Regions from separate parts of the Acinetobacter sp. SW-226 genome, predicted to be linked through region 2. Evidence: predicted binding sites of a transcription regulator. Region 2 holds the regulator's gene; the other holds the start of a gene.
What was found. Region 2 encodes PhoB, which activates phosphate uptake and scavenging genes when phosphate is short. Its sites were predicted from a motif close to TGTCATNAANCTGTCATAA; they were not measured.

Region 1 (12,171 bases), 1.3 Mb from region 2:
TATTGCCGTTACTTGGTTTAGCAACCTTCTTTTTACCGAAGACGCAAGCAAACTAACGAAATATTGCTGACCTTCAGTTTTAATCGCGCTATCTTATCAAACAAAGATGGCGCGATTGCATTTCGGCTTGATGATTATGATCGGTAATAACGGCATTGAATGTATGTGCTTTGACTTTGGAGTATTGAAGCGATGACGGATCTGAATGGTGTACTCAAGTTTTCATTCGGCCTAGATCAGCTTTCATTTGAAATGGATGGACAGCATATCCAGCTAGATCAAGGTTTAAGCTTTATACAGTCAAACAGTATGCGCCATGGGTTGTTGGATGAGCTTGCGATTGAGTCGATGATTTATGTGATTGAAGAGTTGTTAGAATCCGTTCAGATGAAGTATGCCCAACCTAAGACTGCCGTGACTTCAGATGGCTTATTCCAAAGGGTTTTAGCATTATTTTTTCCAGATCAGCAGCAACTTGACCGTGTGCAACTTGAAAGTGCTTTCAATACTTTTGTTGAGCGCAGGGAGTACTATGTGTCTCAAGTGACCGATGATGGTCTTTCTAGTTTGATTTACTTTATTGTACTACGAGAGATGATGCATCACTGGAATGTCGTGGAGATTCAATTCGAACAGCTTGATTTTGAGTGACATTAAAAGCGTAAAAAATATGGAACAATAGACAAAAGTAAACCGATACCACTTAGCAATGCGTTACTTTCAATAAAATAAGGGAAAATCATTAAAACTAGACCGACAGTTAAAGGTATGGTCATTTTTTGCTTTTTGCCATACAGGAAATAGCCTAAGCCTATTGAGCTAAAGATCACACCGAGGAAAAGTTGGGTTGTGTTCATGAGGATGTTTCGTGCATTGTTATTCTCTGGCAGTATTATGCCAAGATTCTTTAAAGAAGATGAGAAAAATAGAGATTATTCTTTAAGGTGTATAGAGCAGTATTTGTTCCAAGCGATATGCTTAGACTAGGCATGTATTTCCTACATATAAAAATAAAGAAAATTTAGATGCAACCTTACAATAATAACCTAAAACAGCCATCTCGTGATTTGCGAAACAATATGACCGATGCTGAACAACTGTTATGGCAAAGAATAAGGCGTAAGCAAATTTTAGGGCTACAGTTTTATCGACAAAAACCGATTCTTAATTTTATTGTGGATTTTTACTGTCCATCAGTGAGTTTGGTTATCGAGTGTGATGGAGGGCAGCATTACACAGCAGAAGGGTTGGAGGCTGATCGAGTAAGAGATGAGGCTTTAGCTGAATTGGGACTAACTGTTTTACGGTTTGATAATAGGCAGGTTTTGACTGAGATTGATGCTGTGGTGGAGAAGATTTATTGTGTTGTTGAGCAAAGATTAGAACTTTTCAAATTAGAATCCCCCTCTTGCGAAACATAGTTTCTCACCTTTGAGAAAGGGGGACTTCTCGCGAATTTGATGGTGGTATTGGATTCGTGAAGCTCCTCCCTTTTTTAAGGGAGGTTAGGAGGGATTAAAATTAAAGGTAAATTTAATAGCCTAATAACTCAAAATGTTTGAAAAATTTTCCAAGTCTAGCTTGAGGAATAAAATCAAAAATAGATTCCAAATCGTAAATCTGAATAATTTTTTCAGCTAAATCTATTTGATTAAGAAAAAACAAGCTTTTTAATAATTCTTCTAAAAAAATTCCTTTAGATAAAAGGTGATCTAAAGAGTCTGATAAGTCCTTATATTTAGCTTCATTGTGGAAGTATTTAAAGCGAAACATATAATTTTCACTATATTGGTGCTGGTCTATAGATAAATAGTACAAAGCTTTAAGGTCAGCGACATAATCTGCTGATAAATTATTTTCTAATAAACTCATACCTTTTTTATGTAATTCAGAAATTTTAATCCATTCTTCTATTTGATCTGAAGAATTATCTTCTGAAACTAAATCTGTATGATTATAAAGTTCCCTAAATTTTGGCTCAAAGTAAGTAACCCAAATGTCACATGCTTCTAAGATATTACTATCGCTTAAAAAAGCTAAGTTTTTCTTTAAACCTATTTTATAGCTTAATTCATAATTATTCTTTATATGATTTACTATTTTTGAAAAATCATTATTTGATAGATTGTACTTTAACTTTAGGTCTTCTTTTATTTCTTTGAAGGAAGTTTTAGACCATTCATGATATGAAGGAAGTAGTTTAGCAAAGTTAAAAATTTGGGCTCTTGAAAGTTTTGATGTAAATGTGCCTAATTTATATTCATCAATCAATAAACCTATTAAATGTATAAGATCATCCAAATTTTTTTCTAGTTCAGTAAATCTAATTTTTAAAATTGCACAGTTTATGATTTTTTGATCAACTAGATGCTTTTTATTCTCATTGTTAAAGGGGTATCTAAAAGTTTGACCTGTAGAATCTATTTCAGCAATGTCTACAATAGTTGCATCTAGTTTGTCATTCAGCATTTTAAAACGAATATCTAAAATTTTTGAATTTTCTTTGAAATACCTCCATATATTGCCGATATCATGCGAGCCAACTAAGTCAAAAGATGGTAATTTTTCATTTTTAATTTTTGCTAATTCAGTAATTTCTTGAATAGCTCCTTTAATTCTAAGCTCAATAGAGTGACGCATATTGAAGCATATTGGGTAAATGTATAAGTCAACTTCTTTACCACGAGTATTCAAAACGTTATTCAAGAGTAAATTAGCGGCTTTAGAATAACCTTTTGAATATTCTATATAATTAGGTTGACCATTATCACCAACACATGCATTAGCCCATGTTGGTTCACTTCCAGTGAATGTCTGATTTGTCATAAGTTTTTATTAATGATCTTTACGGGCTATATTAATACAAATATTACTAAATTAATCCCTCCCAACCTCCCTTTGAAAAAGGGAGGAGCTGTCACGTAACTCATTTGATACGCAAAAGTTCCCCTCTTTGAAAAAGAGGGTTAGGGGAGATTTTTTTATTCTAAATTAAACAACCGAATCATCTAAATTCGGTGCTAACCAACGCTTCGCTTCATCCAGTGTCCAGCCTTTACGCTTGGCATAATCCTCAAGCTGATCTTGAGAAATCTTACCCACGTTAAAGTATTCACTTTCAGGATGTGAATAATAGAAACCACTTACAGAAGAAGGTGGCATCATCGCAAAGTGTTCAGTCAACTTCGTACCAATCTTTGCTTCCGAACCTAACCAGTCAAATAACACCGCTTTTTCAGAATGCTCAGGACAAGCGGGATAACCTGGTGCAGGACGAATACCGACATACTTTTCTTTGATCAATTCTTCATTGCCCAAAGTCTCATCGACTTTATAGCCCCAGAATTCTTTACGGATACGTTCATGCAAATGCTCGGCAAAAGCTTCGGCAAAACGATCCGCTAAAGACTGAACCAAGATTGCAGAATAATCATCACCTTTAGCTTTATATTCATTCGCCAATTCTTCTGCACCAAAGATTGATACCGTGAAACCACCGAGATAGTCAGTATTATCTTTCGAGGTGCTAATAAAGTCGGCTAAAGATAAGTTTGGTTTGCCTGTGACTTTATCCGACTGTTGACGCAAGTGTTCAAAAGTATGTGTGACATTCTGCGCTGTTTCATCAAACACGCTGACTGTATCGGCACCTGTACGTTGTGCAGGATATAAACCAAATACAGCACGGGCATCGAAACGGTTATTTTCGATCACATCTTTAAGCATGGCTTGCGCTTGATTATACAAATCCGTTGCAGCTTCACCGACAATCTCATCTTCTAAGATTTTCGGGAATTTACCTGCCAAGCTCCAAGAAATAAAGAATGGTGTCCAGTCAAAATATTCCACCAATGTTGCAAGTGGGTAGTTAGTGAGGACGTGTGTTCCCATTGTATTTGGAATTGGCGGCACATAGTTCGCATCGACTTTAAAGCCGTTTTCGATTGATTCGGCATAGCTGAGTTTAGCTGCTTTCGGTTGCTTATTGGCTAAGCGTTCACGAATCTTGGCATATTCAGCACGATGCTCAGCAATAAAGTTACCGCGCATTTCTTTTGAGAGTAGGGTGGTTGCAACACCCACTGCACGAGAGGCATCGGCAACATAAATCACTGCATCATTTGAATATTGCGGATCAATTTTAACCGCAGTATGCGCTTTCGATGTGGTTGCGCCACCAATCAATAAAGGAATAGTAAAACCTTTACGCTGCATTTCTTTGGCAACAAACACCATTTCATCTAAAGATGGCGTGATCAAGCCCGACAAACCGATGATGTCACATTTCTCATCAATCGCAGTTTGTAGGATTTTTTCCGCAGGCACCATTACGCCGAGGTCAACGATGTCATAACCATTACAGCCCAAGACCACGCCCACGATATTTTTACCAATATCATGTACATCACCTTTCACCGTTGCCATCAACACACGACCTTTAGATTGTGCATTGCCTTTTTCGGCTTCGATGTACGGGTTCAGCCAAGCTACAGCTTGTTTCATCACACGTGCCGATTTTACCACTTGAGGTAGGAACATTTTGCCTGAACCGAACAAGTCACCAACTACGTTCATACCATCCATCAACGCACCTTCAATCACATCGAGAGGGCGTTTCGATTGTAAGCGTGCTTCTTCAGTATCTTCATCAATATAGGTGGTAATCCCTTTGACTAAGGCATATTCAAGACGTTTTTCTACTGACTCATTGCGCCATTCAAGGTTTTCAGCTTCACGTTGTGCGCCACTATGACCACGGAACTTTTCTGCGACTTCAAGTAATTTCTCTGTTGCGTTTTGACCTGATTCACCTTGGTTTTGGTTCAGTACAACATCTTCGACCGCATCTTTAAGTTCTTTTGGAATATCATCGTAAATCGCCATTTGACCTGCGTTGACGATACCCATGGTCATGCCTTGCTTAATGGCATAGTAAAGAAACACAGAGTGAATCGCTTCACGTACAGGTTCATTACCACGGAATGAGAACGATACGTTGGATACACCGCCTGAAATCATGGCATGTGGCAAGTTTTGTTTGATCCAACCTGTAGCTTCAATAAAATCGACGCCATAGTTATTATGTTCTTCAATCCCTGTTGCGACTGCAAACACGTTCGGGTCAAAAATAATATCTTCAGCAGGGAAGCCCACCTCATTGACCAAAACATCATAAGAACGTTTACAGATTTCACGTTTGCGTGCAGCCGTATCTGCTTGACCCGTTTCATCAAATGCCATGACAATAACCGCAGCACCGTATTGACGGCATAGACGAGCCTTTTCAACGAACTCATCATAACCTTCTTTTAAGGAAATCGAGTTCACGACAGGCTTACCTTGTACACATTTTAAGCCTGCCTCAATGATTTCCCATTTAGATGAGTCAATCATGATCGGTACACGAGAGATATCTGGCTCAGATGCAACTAGATTGAGGAAATGTACCATCGCATTTTGCGAATCGAGCATCCCTTCATCCATGTTAATGTCGATAACTTGTGCGCCTGCAACGACCTGTTGCTGAGCTACTTCTAAAGCCTCAGCAAACTTTTCTTCACGGATCAGACGTAGGAATTTTTTTGAACCTGTAACGTTGGTACGTTCACCGACATTCACGAATAGTGAATCATCATAGATGTTAAATGGTTCTAAACCGCTTAAACGACATGCAGGTTTTGTTTCAGGAATCTGACGTGGTTTTATATCTTTTACTGCATTGTAAATGGCACGGATATGATCAGGCGTTGTACCACAACAGCCACCTGTAATATTGATTAAACCACTTTCAGCAAATTCTTTGATGAACGCTGCTGTTTGTTCAGGCGTTTCGTCATATTCACCAAAAGCATTTGGTAAGCCTGCATTTGGATGGGCAGATACAAAAGTATCAGCAACATCAGCAATCGTTTTTACGTGTGGACGCATCGCATCTGCACCGAGCGCACAGTTAAAACCAATTGAAAGTAAATCACCGTGGCGAACCGAGTTCCAGAAAGCCTCAGCGGTTTGACCCGTTAAGGTACGACCTGATGCATCGGTAATCGTGCCCGAAATCATGAGTGGAAGTTCATGACCAAGTTGTTTGAATACTTCTTTGACTGCAAAGATCGCAGCTTTACAGTTCAAGGTATCGAACACGGTTTCAATCAAGATGATGTCTGCACCACCTTCGATCAAGGCATGAGTGGCTTCGATGTAATTTTCTTTCAGTTCATCGAAAGTAATATTACGAAATGCAGGATCATTTACATTCGGTGAAATTGAACAGGTACGTGAGGTTGGGCCGAGTACACCTGCAACAAAACGTGGTTTATCTGGTGTTGAATATTTGTCACATGCCGCACGTGCTAGGCGCGCTGCTTCACGGTTGATCTCGGGAACGAGGTCTTCCATGTGATAGTCTGACATTGAAACACGTGTGCCATTAAAGCTGTTGGTTTCAATGATGTCTGCGCCAGCATCGAGGTAAGCTTCATGAATCCCTTGGATAATCTGTGGCTGTGTCAGTACCAAAAGGTCATTGTTGCCTTTTAAGTCAGATGCCCAGTCTGCAAAACGTTCACCACGATAATCTTCTTCTTCGAGCTTATGACGCTGAATCATGGTGCCCATTGCACCGTCAATAATGAGGATGCGCTCGGCAAGAAGTGCTTTTAAGGTGGCAAGTGTAGACATTCAAAACTCACAAACAGGTTTTCAAAACGTGCAATATTTTAGCAGAAAAGCATATTCATTTATGCTTAATTCAAGTGGTATTCGCTATATTGCAAATAAAAAAGGCTGATTTAGCTTTAGTTTTCACGAAAGTGAAATATAGGGCGTCTATGTTAATAGATGAAAATAAATAGAGATGAGGAAAGATTGATTTGAGCAGATTGTTACAGACAACACAGCCAAATGTAAGAAAATAATTCAGCGTAATGAGCACAGAAAAATTAAATTTTAAGCAAGCACAGTGCTTTCAAGGCCTATAGGCGATTTACTGCTGGTCTAAAATGAATCAATTATGAAAAAATTGGCTTCATGTGACACGCATTTGTCATATAATTGTCACAATTAAATTGAACAATAGGGGATATTGATATCCTCTTTAGCCGTCTGCATGAATTCTAATATTCCTCCTGTCCAAGATCAGGTGCACGTGACACAAGTCAAGTCGACAAATGTGCACGTACCTACGCCGAAATTTTTTATGCCGGTGTTTTTAACGGTCATTATTTCAACGCTAATTTATATTGGCTTTCAGCTTTCTGCTGACTTATCGCATGTTCCTGCACTGAATCTTTACTCTCTAATCCTTTTAGCGACGGCATTGTTCATTGCGTTGGGCTTTGAGTTTGTAAATGGTTTCCATGACACAGCCAATGCTGTGGCAACGGTGATTTATACCAATGCACTGTCAGCGCCAGTTGCGGTAATGTGGGCAGGTTTCTGTAACTTCCTTGGGGTTATGGTGGCAAGTGGTGCAGTAGCTTACGGTATTATTGCACTTTTGCCTGTCGAGTTGATTATGAATGTCAGCTCAGGTGCAGGGTTTGCCATGGTGTTTGCCATGTTGATTGCTGCGATTTTATGGAACTTGGGGACATGGTTCTTAGGCATCCCAGCATCAAGTTCACACACTTTGATTGGTTCAATCTTGGGTGTGGGTATTATGAACTACCTGATGCATTCAGGCAGTGGTGCTTCGGGTGTAGACATGGATCAAGTGATCAAAGTCGGCAAGGCTTTATTGTTTTCGCCATTGATCGGTTTTGCCTTTGCTGCGATCGTATTTTTGTTGGTTAAAACAATTTTCAAGCGTCAACTTGAACTATTTCAACCACCTGAAGGTAACAAGCCACCACCACCTCTGATTCGTGCTATTTTGATTTTTACCTGTACGGGTGTAAGTTTTGCACACGGTTCAAATGATGGTCAAAAAGGTATGGGTTTAATCATGCTGATTTTGATTGGTATTGTGCCTTTGGCTTATTCTTTAAATAAGAATTTGGATTCACAGCACATTCAGTCATTTGCACAGCTTTCGAATCAGACAGCAAATGTAATTTATACTCAGCATGACGATATCGCTGATGAAGAAGCCCGTGCAGTCATTACCCAATATATTCAAACTAAAGAAATGACTCCTGAAGTCGTACCTGCATTAGCAAGTTTGACTGATCATTTGGGTGAACGTGTTGGACATTATGGTGATTTAAAAGATATTCCAGAGGCAGAAGTTTCTTCTATACGTAATGATATGTACTTAAGTACGACAGCTTTCAAACGTTTAGATAAGGCAGATCAATTACCAGCGATGTCTGATGCGGAGAAAAAGACCGTTAAAGAATATCGTAGTAACCTCGATTCGTTCCTTCAGTATATTCCAAACTGGGTAAAAGTGGCTGTGGCACTTGCACTTGGCTTAGGAACAATGGTGGGGTGGAAGCGTATTGTAGTTACCGTGGGCGAGCGTATTGGTAAGAACCATATGACTTATGGTCAAGGTATGTCTGCAGAGTTAGTCGCTATGACTACGATTGCTGCGGCAGATGGTTTTGGTATGCCTGTATCGACGACCCATGTACTCAACTCTGCGGTTGCAGGGACCATGGTGGCAAATAAGTCAGGTCTGAACTTTGCAACTGTCAGAACCATTCTTTCGGCTTGGGTTTTCACCCTGCCAGCAACAATCTGTTTATCAGGTGGTTTGTTCTGGTTGTTCCTACAGTTTGTTTAATCTGTAATGTAAAGAAAAACGTTATTTGAAGTCATAATGCCAGTCAGTTCATAAACTGACTGGCATTTTCTTTTCAATTCTCGATTTTATTCAATATACGCTAACACTACTCACGATTTGAGCAGAAATAAAAGCATTGCATTTATTCGTAGTGCAAGATGCAGTCATTGGCATTCAAAATGGACTATTTTGTAATGCAAAGTTGTTTCGTATCTATAGATTGAACAGATTTTCTGTGGGGCGCATTGCACCGCAAAATGTTACTTCTACGATGCTTCACTTCTTACTTAGCGAATAAGACCTAAACGTTGCAGGAATAAACGAACGACCAATATTGAGCTTAGGAACACTAAGACCTCACAGTATAGGGTTAAAAAGTTAAGGAGATGAAGAGGAGGCTCCTTAACTGGTTGTCTCTAAGTTGAGGTTGTGTTTTATGTCCGTATGGCTGCCTAAGAGAGCAGCATTTGAGTCTTATTTTTTACGTTTTGCGAACACTTTTTCGAGTGGGAGCTTGTCCGCTGCAAAGCCATATAGTGCTGCAAAGGGTAGAGCAGTTCTTGCCAGATAAGCCACACGCCATAGTCCGCCGTGGTTTGCACCATGCATCATCAGTTCTAGAGGATGCTCAAGTTTGACCTCTGGATTCGCTACAGATTCAGGATTACGCAGGTCATGAACCCATAGAGCAGCCATAATTGCATTGGTTGTTTCAGGCTTAAATGCTTCAACGTCAAATAAGCTTGCACCGTTAAATGCTGCTTTAAGCAATGGATTTTTGGTGACAGAGTGCGTTGTAGTTGAAGGCGCAATATTGATGCTGACGCGTTGGCCTTGTGAGCGTGCCAGTGTTGCGCGCCACTGCTGAATGCGTTTAGCCAAGGCATAGTTAGGTCCTTGCTCAACCACTAAACAATCGGCAATACCGTATTCTTTATTATTGTCTGAGCTCACTAAACCATGTAAGTTTTTCTTAAAGAAGTATTGTCTACTAAGCGTTGAAATACTTTTGCTGAGCATTTGTTGCGTTTTAGAGCGGCCATTAAATTTTTGTTCAGATGCTGTGATCACTTCCTCAGGCACTGCATAAACATCGGTTGGTGTACACATATACATCAAACTGGTATCCGCTTTCTGTTTGCTGACATATTGCATAATCGCATCCATTGCCACAGAAACACGAACATGCTTTTCGCCATCCAGATACGCAATGGCAGCCAAGTCTAACTGATGTGGGTTTTGTGCTAACCACTGTGCGATCTCAGGAGTCTGCGTGAGAAGATTTGCGCCGGGCTTTTCCTTTAACACTGAAACAGGCGTATCCGCATTCAATGCTTCAACAGATGGAGCATATAAGGTGGCATTGCCATGTTGAATGGTGTCTAAAATTTTGCCCCATACGCGTGGATTGGGTAGATCTACCGCTACGATATTGGCTTTCCATTGCGATAACCATGTGAGAGGACCTGCTTCAGATGCAGCGCCAAAAAGCACCATGGTCCGATCAGATAAATCGAACCATTCTGGATGTTCAACGCAGGCAATCAGTGCTTGGGCATGACTTGGTTCAATCACCCCAGCCTCTAACCATATTTGGATTTGAGCGAGTAAGCTCTCACCTTTAAGCTGTGTGCCTTTATAAGGCACTGACCACTCAGGCAGAACAGTGCTTTCACCTTTGAGTTTAATAGTATGCAAGGGTGTTGTTTCAAGCGACATTACATCTTTAACAAGATATTTTTGATTGTCACGATAGAATTCAAAAACATGATGTGCCTTGTTTAATCCATCCTGAGCAATTTGAATAGGAGCTGTTTGATTGGCAATGCCTAACTCAACCAAGGATTTAAAATAGCGCGGATATTGTTTACGCCAGTTTTTCTCGGCCAACACCTCAACAGCAATTTGATGATCGACATTAGCTAGTGCTTCCGCAATAATTTCTTTTCCAGTGCGTGAAGTGCTGGCTTTTTGTGTTTTTGGATGAATTGGAAATTGAAGACCATCTAGGGGATTGGACATGCAAGAAATCTCACTGGCATTTGCTATTTATATACAGTTGTATACATTATCTATGCCAAATTGAATTCTCACTTGGCATTTCATACCAAATTTGTGTAAAAGTATGTGCAATATAAAGCCTTAGATATAGTAGACTTTTGCGTGAATAGTGATCTTTTAGGCTGGGTTACAATGGGCAAAAATCGTCATGACCAGATGGATAATCAAAATGATCAGGGCTGTAGACGATATGCCTTTCAAATGTTTGTATAGCACAGCCGATTAAAGTAAGGAACATCATCAATGTGATAAAGATAGATATGATTTTTATTGCAATCTCTCTCTTTCATGATTGTCCTGATTCTTATCTTAAAAGCATGGTCCGCCTGTGCTACGAAAATGTTATTGGATTTGTGTTATCGCCTGATCCAAGGTATATGTAGCCTGTCAACCCAGTTTCTAAATGGGAGCTGAGTCAATTTGCTTAGGAAATGCGGAATTAAACGTGGTTCTAAAATGACAGTCATAATTACGCCATAAGCTGCACCCCAGAGGTGAGCGCTATGATTGATGTTGGAGTTGCCTTTCTTGCCAGACCAGATGCTATAAGCCACATAGAGCACAGCAAAAATAATCGCGGGTACAGGAATAAAAAACACAAAAATCAGCTTCCAAGGCTCAAACAATACATAAGCGAATAGTACCGCAGAGACTGCACCAGAGGCGCCAAGGCTTGCCCAGCGCACATCATTTTTATGTTTTAAATAACTTGGTAAAATGGCGAAAATTAAACCACCCAAATAAAATAAAACGAAGCCTAAGTCATAGAAATATTGGCGGTAAAAACTTTCAATAATGCTACCAAAGAAAAACAGCGTGAACATGTTGAACAAAAGGTGCATACCATCGGCATGAATGAAGCCATGGGTAATGAAACGATCGTATTGTCCACGTTGCATTGCAGGTGGCCAAAAAATCAAGCGGTTCATGACATTCTGGTTTGAAAATGCCACCATAGAAATAATGACAGTAATAATAATGATTGTAACTGTATGATTAAAAGGTAAATGCAACATTTCTGAGATGTTCTACAAATGAATAACTTGTAGCCATAATGCCATTAAATTGATTGAAAAGATGAACTTTCACAATAAATCCGACAATTTTGGTTGATTTTTTTTCATTACCCCGCATCTTCAGTTAAAATAGCAGCTTCAGCTTGAGGAAATGATTGTTATGTCGACTGAGAACAGCAGCACTGCAGTTGCAGAGGAAATTCCAAACTTATTGATTACTCCAACTGCACAAGAGTATTTACGTGATTTATTAGAAAAACAAAATACACCTGGTATTGCTGTACGTGTATTTGTTGAAAATCCGGGTACACCACGTGCTGAATGTTGTATGGCATATAGCGCGCCTGAAGAAGTGATCCCAACTGATTA
Region 2 (12,171 bases):
ATGTGCCACCGTATGGATATCTTTTAGATAATCCAAGGCCTCAGTAATAGTCGGCTGTGGTGGGGTAATAAATTCTAATAACGCTTCTGAATAATCTGTCGTGATGTGTGGGTGCGTCAGTGCAGAACCCAAAGCTTGGGGATGATCAGCTTGAGATAAAAAGCCATTACTTTGCATACGCAAACTTTCACGCTCAATTCCGCGTAACATCCCTTGCAAAAGTGATGAATTGAACCAAGTCGGTAACACAGCTGTAGATTTAGATGCGGGTTGACCCATTACAATCTCACTTTTTGGAAGAAACAACGACCACGACGAATAAAATAAAATCATCAGTTTAAATCAGTATAACGTGATTTTAACTCGGCACATTACACCCAGTCCTATTTTCAAGTAAACCATCTGTTCTATTTTTCGGAAAATATTTATCACAAAGTTACGCTATTAGACATGTCAAAAGTGTGATTCTATTGAAGAATAAATGCTAAAGAATTGTAAACTTTATGAATTATCAAGAAATTTTAGACTTTTGGTTTGATCATCAACACCAAACTTGGTGGTTTAGCCAAAATGATGCCTTTGATGCCCTGATCGAAGAAAAATTTAAGAGCATTCATGAGCAAGCCATACATGCTGAGCTCTGGTCTTGGCGCAGTAGCGCTGAAGGACGTTTGGCTGAAATTATTGTACTCGATCAACTGTCGAGAAATATGTATCGCAACAGCCCTTTGGCCTTTGCTCAAGATGCACTGGCTTTGACTTTGGCACAAGAAACGATTTCACTTAAATTAGATATCGAATTATCAGCGACGCAACGCAGTTTTTTATATATGCCTTTTATGCATAGTGAATCAAAACTTATTCATCAATATGCTTTAAAATTGTTCCAAGACTTGGGTAATCCGATCAATCTCGACTTTGAACAACGTCACAAAGTCATTATTGACCGTTTTGGACGTTATCCTCATCGTAATCAAATCCTTGGACGTAACTCAAGCCAAGAAGAACTGGAATTTTTGACGCAACCCAACAGCCATTTTTAACTGTTCGGTTTCTCCCTCTGTGCTAAGGAGTCTACCTCATGACAAAAATTTTAATTGCCTGCGCATTGGCCACTAGTCTGAGTTTAGTGGGTTGTGCCTCTACCCCCTCAAAACCCTTAACCTTCGACCAATTGGGGCGCTTTAGTAACACACCTTTAAATAGCTCAACCTACCGAATCAGCTTTCAAGCACGTCCCAATATGAGCCATGGTACAGCTGAAGAAATCACGTTGGTTAAAGCCGCACAAACCACCGTACAAAATGGTTATCGCTTCTTTAAAGTGTTGAATGACCCAAGCAACCAGAATCAAGCACCAAGGCAGGCCGTGGTTTACTCTAACCCAATGCCTTATTATCCCTACGGCTATTACTCACGCCACCCAGGTTTCTGGCCCGACCCATTCTATGACACACCACGTCTTGTAAACATTGATCCTGTACAAGTGTCATACAGCATTCAATGCTTTAAAGACCAAAAATCGGCACCAAGTGATGCCTTTGACGCCACGCTGATTTTACAGTCATTGGGTGGAAAGTATGGCCTAAGCCCAACAGGTGAGGTTTTGCCACCACCTGAACCCACAACGCCAGCGCCCACAACCAAAACAAAGTAAGACATAGAGTTCGCCTATGAATGAAACACAAACGACGTCTTCTAACCTACAACGCAGTAAACGCTTTGCCACTATTGCTCTCATCACTGCAGTCGTGACATGGCTTTTGCTGATGGTGGTTGCTAAGTTTGTCCCGACAGACAAAGTGTGGATCATTCATATTTTGATGTTATCTGCTGAAGCAGGTGTGGTCGGTGGTTTAGCAGATTGGTATGCGATTACTGTGCTGTTTCGTAACCCTTTTGGGAAAATGCCCATTCCAAAGTTTTTGCGCGACCACACCGAAATCATCCCTCGTAACAAAGCACGGATTGCTGAATCCATGGGGCGTTTTGTACAAGAGAATTTTCTTTCACCCCAAGTGGTGGAAAAAAGCTTACAAAGTACCGACCTATCTTTGGCAGTGGGTCAATGGCTCGCCAACCCGCAAAACAATCTACAAATCACCCAAGTGATTCAACAAACCGTGCCTAAAGTATTTGAGTTTGTGGGGCAAGAACAAATTGGCCGTTTTATTCAAAGTAATAGCGTGCAATGGGTGCGTAATACCCAAGTTAATCATTTGGCCAGTGAAATGCTACGCGCCGTACTGGAAAATGATTTCCATCAGGATGTATTACAACGTGGCCTCGATTTAGCACATGACTGGATGACCCAACACCCTGAACAAAGTCGCGAGCTGACTCAAACCTTGTTCAAAGAACTCGGCGTCTGGAAGTTGGCCAAAGGAGCCAGTTGGATTGGGATAGATGTTCAGCAAAGAACCATTGACTCACTCATTCAACGAGTAGAGTCAATGCTGGCAGATCCAGAACATCCATGGCGTCAAAAAATTGAAGCGATGGGACATGAACTCATGCTCGAACTGGCAGATGCCAACAGTACAGCCAGCCAACGCTTGAACCAAACCAAAGATGCTCTATTGGATAGTCCACAAGTTCTGAATTTTATTAGTGGTGCCGTCGCCATTTTATGTGATGCCATAAAACAAGATCTACAAAAAACCGACTCAGGCATTGCACACAACATCCGTGTATCCATTCAACAGATTGGTGAAAATATCATCTCCAATCAAGCTGTACGAGATCTACTCAATCAGCGTTTAAGCGGCATTGCAGTCAATCTAAGCGATCAATACAGTGAAAAAGTGATTCGTTTTATCAGTGAACGCATCCACGAATGGGACTCCAGTGTCATGATCGACAAAATCGAAAATGAAGTTGGTGGTGACTTACACATGATTCGAGTCAATGGCGTGGTGGTCGGTGCATTTATTGGCTTAGCGCTGGGGATTATTCGCGCGGCGGTTGAACTGCTCTTATAAAAGCAATCCACAAAAATGCATGCTTCACCCCTGCCCTACATGCAAAATTTGCATAAGAAAAAGTGGCCTACTGTGCTATTTTGGATGAATATTTAAATACTTATAAAGATTTATGCTTCAATTACCTACATCCAAACTACCCGCACAGGGCATCACTATTTTCAGCACCATGACTGCCATGGCACAGCGCTTAAATGCCCTAAATCTATCCCAAGGTTTTCCAGACTTCGAAGCCCCCTCTGAACTGCTGGATGCTTTAGCACAGGCCACACAAAGTGGGTTCAATCAATATGCTCCGGGCGATGGGGTCTGGTTATTACGCGAACAACTGGCACAGCAGTTTGCACAGCGCGATCAGATTCAGCTTGACCCGATGACTGAAATTACCATCACCCCAGGTGCAACCATTGGCCTTTTTGCCACCATTCAAGCCGTGGTTCATGCGGGCGATGAAGTCATCATTTTTGACCCCAGTTATGACAGCTATGCACCCAGTGTCGCTTTGGTTGGGGGTAAGGCCGTTCACCTCCCTCTGCATGCACCACATTTTTCGGTGGATTGGGAGCAGGTCAAATCCGCGATTACAGCCAAAACCAAACTGATCATTATCAACACACCACATAACCCGAGTGGTGCCATTTGGAACAAGCAAGATTGGCTCACCCTGATTGAACTGATTCGCGACACCAATATTTTAGTCCTGTCCGATGAAGTCTATGAACATCTAGTATTTGATGGTCAACGTCACTATTCGGCACTGTCTTTTCCTGAACTGCGTGAACGCAGTGTGGTGGTGGGTTCCTTTGGCAAAACCTTTCATGTAACGGGTTGGAAAACTGGCTACTGCATTGCCGCACCAGCACTCATGCAATTATTCCGACAGGTCTATCAGTTTGCCAACTTTTGCGGAGTCACCCCTGTACAACTGGCTTTGGCCAATTATATGCAACAACATCCTGAACATATTCAAAACTTAGCGGGATTCTATCAAGCAAAACGCGATCGTTTTATTGAGGGTTTAACTGGCTCACGCTTTCAATGGCTACCTTCTCAAGGCACTTACTTTCAAAATGTGGACTACAGCCACATTCGGCCCGATTTAAGCGATGTTGAATTTTGCCACTTTCTGGCAGAGCAGCATGGCATTGTTGGCATCCCTGTTTCGGTGTTTTATCAGCAGGCACCCGAAGCACTACGCCTGATTCGCTTTTGCTTTGCTAAGACTGACCAAACGCTGGCACAAGCGACCGAAATTTTGCAGAAAGTCTAATTTTTTGACCGCCACACTCTATTCGAAACTCGCCTTTGCTTACTGAAATACATCGGTTTTTCAGCACAGAACTATGCTAGGGTAAGACTGAAAAATGTAATAAAAATGACCTTCAGGATGACTTATGTCAGCACACAACCCATTGGTGCAACAACAAAAGCTATGGAAAGCCTTTTTCATTTTCTTGATGCCTTTAATTGCGACCAATATCCTGCAAAATCTGTCTGGAACCATCAACACTGTTTTCGTCGGACAGATGATGGGGGTACAGGCGATTGCTGCAGTTGCTGTTTTCTTCCCCATTCTGTTTTGCTTAATGGCATTCGTGATTGGTCTTTCTGCGGGTTCTACAGTCCTCATCGGCCAAGCGTGGGGCGCACAAAATATTGAGAAAGTTCGTGCAGTGGTTGGATCTACGCTATTCATGACCTTGATTGGAGGCAGTTTTATTGCCTTTTTAGGGGTAGTTTTCGCACGTCCAATTTTATCGGCTTTGGGCATAGATGAAAATGTCATGCACCTATCCTTGCCTTATGTACGATGGATGTTGGCTGGAAGCCCACTATTATTTATTTATATTATTTATACCTCAATTTTACGTGGTGTCGGTGACAGCACCACGCCACTCATCGCCTCTGGCATGACCATTTTGATTGGACTTTGTGTCACACCGATCCTCATCGCTGGCTATTTTGGTTTTCCTAAACTCGGGATTGTTGCACCTGCCATTGCAACAACCTTAGGTTTCGTTTCTGTTTTGGTGTTTTTATATTTCTATTTGGGCTATAAGCAGCACCCTCTAAGACTTGATGCACAAATGCTCAGCCATATTCGCTTTGACCGTCAACTGAGTAAAATTATTCTGCGTTTGGGGATTCCAACTGGCATTCAAATGATCACCACTTCCGTGGCAGGCCTTGTAATTGTTGGTCTGGTTAACCGTCACGGCGCAGATGCAACAGCTGCTTATGGCGCAGTCAACCAAGTCCTAAACTATATTCAATTTCCTGCACTTTCAATTGCGATTGCCGCATCCATTTTTGGTGCTCAAGCCATTGGTGCGGGCAAGTCCGAGTTATTGGCCAAAGTCACGCGTACAGCGCTCAGCATGAACATCATTATTACAGGCTCCTTGGTGGTGTTGGCCTACCTCTTTTCCAAATATCTCATGGCACTCTTTATCACTGACCATGCGGTAGTTGAGTTGGGGCAACAGTTGTTGTTTATTGTACTGTGGTCGATTTTATTCTTTGGTGCCAGCGCCATTTTTGCCTCCATCATGCGGGCTAGCGGTACAGTCACCATGCCAATGGTCATCAATATCGTGGCGATTATTGCGATCGAAGTGCCCTGTGCCTATATGTTTAGTGAATGGTGGGGACTACAAGGTATTTGGTATGCTTATGCACTGGCCTTTGTCAGCTTATGCATTATGCAAGGACTGTACTATCAATTGGTCTGGAAGAAAAAGACTATTGAAACGCTCATCTAAAATAGGATTTTTGCTGCCCTGCTTACACGCACGCCACGCATCATTCTTTCAGATATCCATCAAAAATGAAGCATAAAAAAACCCGCCAAGGCGGGTTTTTTTATCACGATATTAAGACTTTCTTTGGCTTAATTTGGTCGCAAAAGCGGTCACTTTTTGGTAGCCCGTCGGTAAAATACGCTGGATCAAATCTAGCGTTTTCGCATCATTGCCAATCAATAATCGGCGTTTATCTTTTTGCACCGCCTCTAAAATCTGGCGTGCCGCTTCTTCTGGTGGGCAGCGTAGTAGTTTATTGAAAGTCTGTGCAGACTTGTCTGGATTCATCCCGATACTACGCAAGCTGTCATTCACTTTGGCAGCATTGGCAATATTGGTTCGAATCCCGCCTGGATGCACACACAAAGCACTCACACCAGAGTTTTCCATGTCCAGCTCTTGGCGTAGCGACTCGGTAAAACCACGTACTGCAAATTTAGTTGCATTGTAGGCAGACTGGGTCGGTTGAGCAGTCAAACCAAACAAGCTTGAAATATTGATGATATGCCCATCGCCTGTTTTCTTAATAAACGGCAGAAATTCTTTGGTACCGTAGACCACCCCCCAGAAGTTGATCCCTACAATCCATTCTAGCTCTTCATAGGATGCCCCTTCTACCGTTGAACCCAGAGCCACCCCTGCATTATTAAAAATCATATTCACTGAACCATGATTCTGTACCGTTTCTTCAGCCCATGCTTTCATCGCCAAACGGTCAGAGACATCTAATTTTTTCGTGGTAACCCGTACATTGCTACCTTGCAGTAATTCAACTGTTTTCGCCAACCCTTGTTCATTGACATCACTCAACGACACATGACAGCCCGCCTTGGCCAATAAAAGTGCCAATTGTTGTCCAATACCCGACCCTGCACCTGTAATTGCTGCGACTTTATTCTTAAAATTCTTCATGAGATTTTGCTTATCCTTTATCTTTGTACATCGACTGTAGATGCTTTTTTTATAATTGACAATATCAATTGTCATAAATTTGATAGCTAAAAGTGTCAAGTCCATGAAAACCCAATAAAGATCTTTGCTTACGCATAGGTACAGAACTTGTTTATTGTTAAACTACAGCAAATCTTGGCTTTAATAGGGCGATGAAACCTGATGACTGCATCTGAACAAATACAACAAAACAGCGATCACAATAAAACCAAAGAACGCCAATTCAAAGGCTTATCACTTTCTGAGCGTAAACAGCTACGTCGTGAAAAACTGATTGAAGCAGGGATCGAAGCCTATGGTACGCACGGTTTTTTTGCTGTAACAGTGAAAGATATTTGTAATGAAGCCAAACTCACCGAACGTTATTTTTATGAATCGTTTAAAAAAAGTGAGCAACTGTTTCAAACCATTTTTCTAAAACTAATTGATGAGTTACAACACAACGTCATGCAAGCCATCATGCAAGCCTCATCTGATCCACATAAAATGATTGATGCTGGACTACGTGCTTTGCTCACCACACTAAAAGACAATCCCCGCATGGCACGGATTATTTATATTGACGCGATGTTGGTCCAAGAATTACATAATCAAGCCACCATTCATGAAACCATGACCCGTTTTGACCGAATGATTCAAGCCTTTGTGATGCTGATGATGCCGCAAATTAATCGTTCTGAACGTGAAATTTCACTGGTTGCGACAGGCTTGAATGGTTATGTGACTCAAATTGCAATCCGCTGGGTGGTCAGTGGCTTTAAACAATCCTTTGAAGAGGTTCTATCTTCAAGCCGTATTGTGTTTATTTCACTCTTAGAAACCTTTTCAGACCCCAATACACGTGCAAAACTAGATATCTAAGACGCTCAATTTGGATTGCATCTGCACTTTTAAATAAATTTTAGATTAAACTTCCATTAATTTTTTAATCAAATATGACGATTTTTTGTCACATTTTTTTGCAAATTTCATCAATCGTCTGTTTTTTGCAATGATACTGTCATAATTAATCTTTGTAATAAGCCTGTCATAAAATTAAAACGGCCTGCCGTTACCTACAATAGGATATTGCGTTGTGAAAGATGACTACATTTTAATCGTCGATGATGAACTTCCCATTCGAGAAATGATTCACACCTCGTTGGATATGGCAGGCTTTCAATGCTTACAAGCAGAAGATGCAAAACAAGCCCACCAAATGATTGTGGATCAGCGTCCTGCATTGATCTTACTCGACTGGATGATGCCTGGCGGGGTCAGCGGTGTAGATCTATGCCGCCGCCTGAAACGTGATGAAAATCTCTCTGAAATTCCAGTGATTATGCTCACGGCGCGTGGTGAAGAAGACCATAAAGTACAAGGTCTGGATGCTGGTGCAGATGACTACATGACCAAACCGTTTTCGACCCGTGAATTAGTTTCACGAATTAAAGCAGTTCTACGTCGTGCCAATGCCCTCAGTGGTGAAAAATCAATTGATGCCAATGGCTTAATCTTAGACCCTGTCAGCCAACGAGTGAGTTTCGGTGACCATATTCTAGATATGGGACCAACAGAATACCGTTTATTGGCGTTCTTTATGACCCATCCTGAGCGTGCTTATACCCGTGCTCAACTTCTTGACCAAGTTTGGGGTGGAAACGTGTATATTGAAGACCGTACCATTGACGTACATATTCGTCGTTTACGTAAAGTGCTTGAGCCTTATGCCGCTGATCGCTTTGTACAAACAGTGCGTGGTACAGGTTATAGATTCTCTACACGTGCGGATATCGCTCTAGGTTAATTTTCTTTTATGTATGAACCCTACCCAGTCCCAGAACTTGCACGCGAACATAAAAAAACGCGATACAGCAGTTTATGGGGCTTTGCCAAACAGGACTTACGTCTGCTTGCCTTTTTCTTGCTGATTGCGAGCTTGATTGGCTTTGGTGTTGGTTATTTTTGGACGTGTATCGCGGTTGCCTTTGCCGTTTTTTTTATTCTGCAAATGCGCTCTTTGTATTTGGTCAATGACTGGATTTCTAACCGTCCCTATGAAGTTCCACCCAACTTGGGGGGCATTTGGGGAGCACTATTGTTCAATGTCTACCGTGCCCAGCGCCAAGAACGAATCGTACAGGCGGAAATGGTCGGACTGATTGATCGAGCACAATCATCCTTGGTCGCTTTACAAGAAGCAGTGGTACTGGTCGATGACATGCAACAAATTGAATGGTGGAACCCTGCCGCAGAGCGTTTATTGGGCATTGAACAAAATGATCGTGGCCGCAATATTTTGACTTTATTACGCCAACCGAATTTTGTGGATTATTACAATAATATTGATGCTGCACCAGACGGCTTAAAAATGAAGTCATCCAGCTTTGATGAACATTATGTTCAGGTCAAAATGACTCGATTTGGGGGTGAAAGTCGCTTACTGGTCGCCTATGACGTGACCCGCATGCACAATCTTGAACAAATGCGTAAAGACTTTGTCGATAACATTTCGCATGAACTACGCACACCACTCACAGTACTCAGTGGTTATATTGAGACTTTTACAGACCAAGAAGACCTCAACCCACGTTGGAAGCGGGCTTTTGACCAAATGCAAGCCCAAGCCAAACGTATGAATGCCTTGGTGAATGATTTACTGTTATTGTCACGCTTAGAAAACGACAAGCAGATCGCAAAAAATCAAATCATTGATATGCCTAGTTTGATGAACCAACTCTATGATGATGCACATGCCTATAATATTGATTATGGTCATACGCTGAATCTTGACATTGACAGTCACTGCGACTTGATCGGTTCTGATATGGAGTTGGCCAGTGCGTTTAGTAACCTGATTACCAATGCCATCAAATACACACCAAAAGGTGGAACCGTGACCATGGGCTGGCACGACAATGGTGAACAAGCTTATTTCACGGTGGAAGATACAGGTATCGGTATTGATCCCAAACATATACCACGTTTAACCGAACGTTTTTATCGGGTCGACAGTGCACGTAGTCGACAAACGGGTGGCACAGGTTTAGGACTCGCAATTGTGAAACACGTGTTGATGCAGCACCAAGCACATTTAGAGATTGAATCTAAAGAAAACCAAGGCTCTATTTTTAAAGTGATTTTCCCCAAAGAACGCACCTATAATCCTGAATAAGCCTCTCTTCAAAAGTATGAAAAAAGCACCGATATCGGTGCTTTTTTGTCACTCATCTTCCGTTTAACAAAGACAGAGACCGAGAGCTGAAACGATTAAAGCGTGTGTCCCATCGCTTCGCCCATCACCACAGTCGAATTGGCTTTAAAGGCTGCATCCCAGGTCATTTTGTCTTTTTCAAACAGTACCACAGCGGTTGAACCCAAATAGAAGCGACCCAGTTCAGCACCTTTATCCAAGAACAGCTGATGCTGATTTAACTCTAAACGGCCCGTAGGTTTCACCTTGCCAGTTGCAACCGTTTCAATCCCCGCCACAATCATGGCACCGACTAAAACCACGGCCATACGACCGATTTCTGTATCAAATAAACAGACCATGCGTTCATTGCGGGCAAATAGGCCCGGAATATTTTCAGCAGTTGTTTGATTGACCGAGAACAATTCACCTGGCACATATAAGGTTTCAGTCAATGTCCCTGCAAATGGCATATGCACACGATGATAATCTTTAGGTGATAAATATACTGTTGCAAACTGACCATTTTTAAACGGTTCAGCCAACTGCGGATCCGCAATCAAATTATCAACGGTAAACTTCTGCCCTTTGGCTTGGAAAATATCACCTTCTACAATTGGACCCAGTTGCGAAATAGCCCCGTCGGCAGGCGACACAATGCTGGTCACATCAGTATCAATATCACGCACACCCTCTTTTAATGCACGGGTAAAAAACTCATTAAAAGATTTGAACTTCAGTGCATTACTTTGCTCCGCAATCGACATATCAATGCCGTACTGCGCTTTAAAAGCCGTGATGACTGCATTTTTCACAATCGGGTTTTCACTGGCTGCAACTTTACCCACGACACGTGATAATTGATGTTGCGGTACAACACGTTGTGCCTGAATGAAAATTTGTTTTTTTAAGCGTGATGTGAGGCTCAAGACGGCATCTCTCCGGTAATGATAGGACTGTCGAGGCGGTTGCCCCATTCACTCCACGCACCGTCATACGCCTGAATATTCCAACCCAATAAACGACCTAAAATATAAGCCAGTCCTGAACGGTGATGTGACTGACAATACACCACCACAGGTTCATTTAAGTTAAAACCCAATTGCTCTAAGCGTTGCTGCGTGCGTTCTAAAGGGTGCAATCTTAAATGATTTTCACGGTTAAGTGCAGTACTCCATTCAAAATGTAATGCATTTGGAATGTGACCACCGCGTCGCGCTGCAAGGCGGAGACCCGTATATTCATCTTCTGTTCGGCAGTCCCAGAGTTGGACCTGACTACTTTGAACTTTGTCTAATAACTCAGTATATTCAATTCGATACTGCTGTATTTTGGCTTGATCGACCTGTACCAAAGTACTAACAGATTCAAACTGCTCCACCTCAGACGTCGTTGGCAATCCTGCCGCAAGCCATGCATGAATTCCACCATTCAGCAGGCTAGTATTTTCAAAACCTAAGCAGTGTAAATTCCAAATCAAACGCCCAGCCCAAGCACCACCTTCATCATCGTAAACCACCACATGATGCTCGGGTGAAATATTCAGATAAGAAATCAGTTCTCGTAGCCCCTCAGCATCGGGTAGTAAACCCGTAGCCTGTTCGTCTTGGCGTACTAAAAATTTTGGCTTTAAATGCAAAGCATGTGGAATATGCAACTGGTCATAGACCGAGGCGCGACTTAAATCTACGATGCGTAGTTTTTCATTGCCTAAATGCGGAACCAACTGTTCTGCTTCTATCAGTAAGCCAAAATTAAAGGCAGAATGTGTCATATTATTTCGTATATTTTCAGGTCATGCTTTGATCTTAGCACAACTCATTTTTACAATTATTCTGATTTTTTGCATTCCTTTAGCAGAATTATAGATATCTCTATTTGTCTCATTTAAAAAGCGTAATGCCAAAATGAATTCTGGCATTACAAACACTAGAGTTATAGAAACTTATACCTCAGTAATCTCAAAAATTTGACGTAAATAGGCCAAAAAAGTATCGTTATCAGTCATGGTCTTACCTGGACTATCTGAAATTTTCGCAACCGACTGACCATTACATTCAACTAGTTTAAGCACAATATTTAATGGCGTTTGCCCCATGTCATTGGTCAAATTGGTGCCTATCCCGAAACTCACTTGAAAACGGTCTTTGAAATAGTTGTGTAAATCCCACGCTTTCTCTAAATTCAGTCCATCACTAAAGGTCAGCATTTTGGTTTTACTGTCAATTTTCAGCTTTTTATAGTGAGCATAGGCCTTATCGCCCCA

Region 1: the regulator PhoB is predicted to act here: its motif matches at 7,041-7,059, upstream of ACZ8ZH_RS12445 (inorganic phosphate transporter).

Annotation. Positions count from the first base shown of each region.
Region 1 is NZ_CM145752.1:2,603,000-2,615,170, reverse strand. Features, by position in the region: gene ACZ8ZH_RS12475 (MFS transporter) at 1-56, shown strand, start outside; gene ACZ8ZH_RS12470 (hypothetical protein) at 193-651, shown strand; gene ACZ8ZH_RS12465 (amino acid transport protein) at 654-857, opposite strand; gene ACZ8ZH_RS12460 (endonuclease domain-containing protein) at 1,026-1,421, shown strand; gene ACZ8ZH_RS12455 (hypothetical protein) at 1,534-2,826, opposite strand; gene metH (methionine synthase) at 2,992-6,678, opposite strand; gene ACZ8ZH_RS12445 (inorganic phosphate transporter) at 7,106-8,725, shown strand; gene ACZ8ZH_RS12440 (hypothetical protein) at 9,200-10,747, opposite strand; gene ACZ8ZH_RS12435 (rhomboid family intramembrane serine protease) at 11,143-11,802, opposite strand; gene nfuA (Fe-S biogenesis protein NfuA) at 11,963-12,171, shown strand, end outside.
Region 2 is NZ_CM145752.1:90,937-103,107, reverse strand. Features, by position in the region: gene gshA (glutamate--cysteine ligase) at 1-279, opposite strand, end outside; gene ACZ8ZH_RS00410 (DUF924 family protein) at 504-1,043, shown strand; gene ACZ8ZH_RS00405 (CC0125/CC1285 family lipoprotein) at 1,082-1,657, shown strand; gene ACZ8ZH_RS00400 (DUF445 domain-containing protein) at 1,674-2,981, shown strand; gene ACZ8ZH_RS00395 (methionine aminotransferase) at 3,094-4,251, shown strand; gene ACZ8ZH_RS00390 (MATE family efflux transporter) at 4,376-5,743, shown strand; gene ACZ8ZH_RS00385 (SDR family NAD(P)-dependent oxidoreductase) at 5,855-6,694, opposite strand; gene ACZ8ZH_RS00380 (TetR/AcrR family transcriptional regulator) at 6,896-7,594, shown strand; gene phoB (phosphate regulon transcriptional regulator PhoB) at 7,809-8,519, shown strand; gene phoR (phosphate regulon sensor histidine kinase PhoR) at 8,529-9,887, shown strand; gene asd (archaetidylserine decarboxylase) at 9,983-10,834, opposite strand; gene ACZ8ZH_RS00360 (sulfurtransferase) at 10,831-11,679, opposite strand; gene pncB (nicotinate phosphoribosyltransferase) at 11,851-12,171, opposite strand, start outside.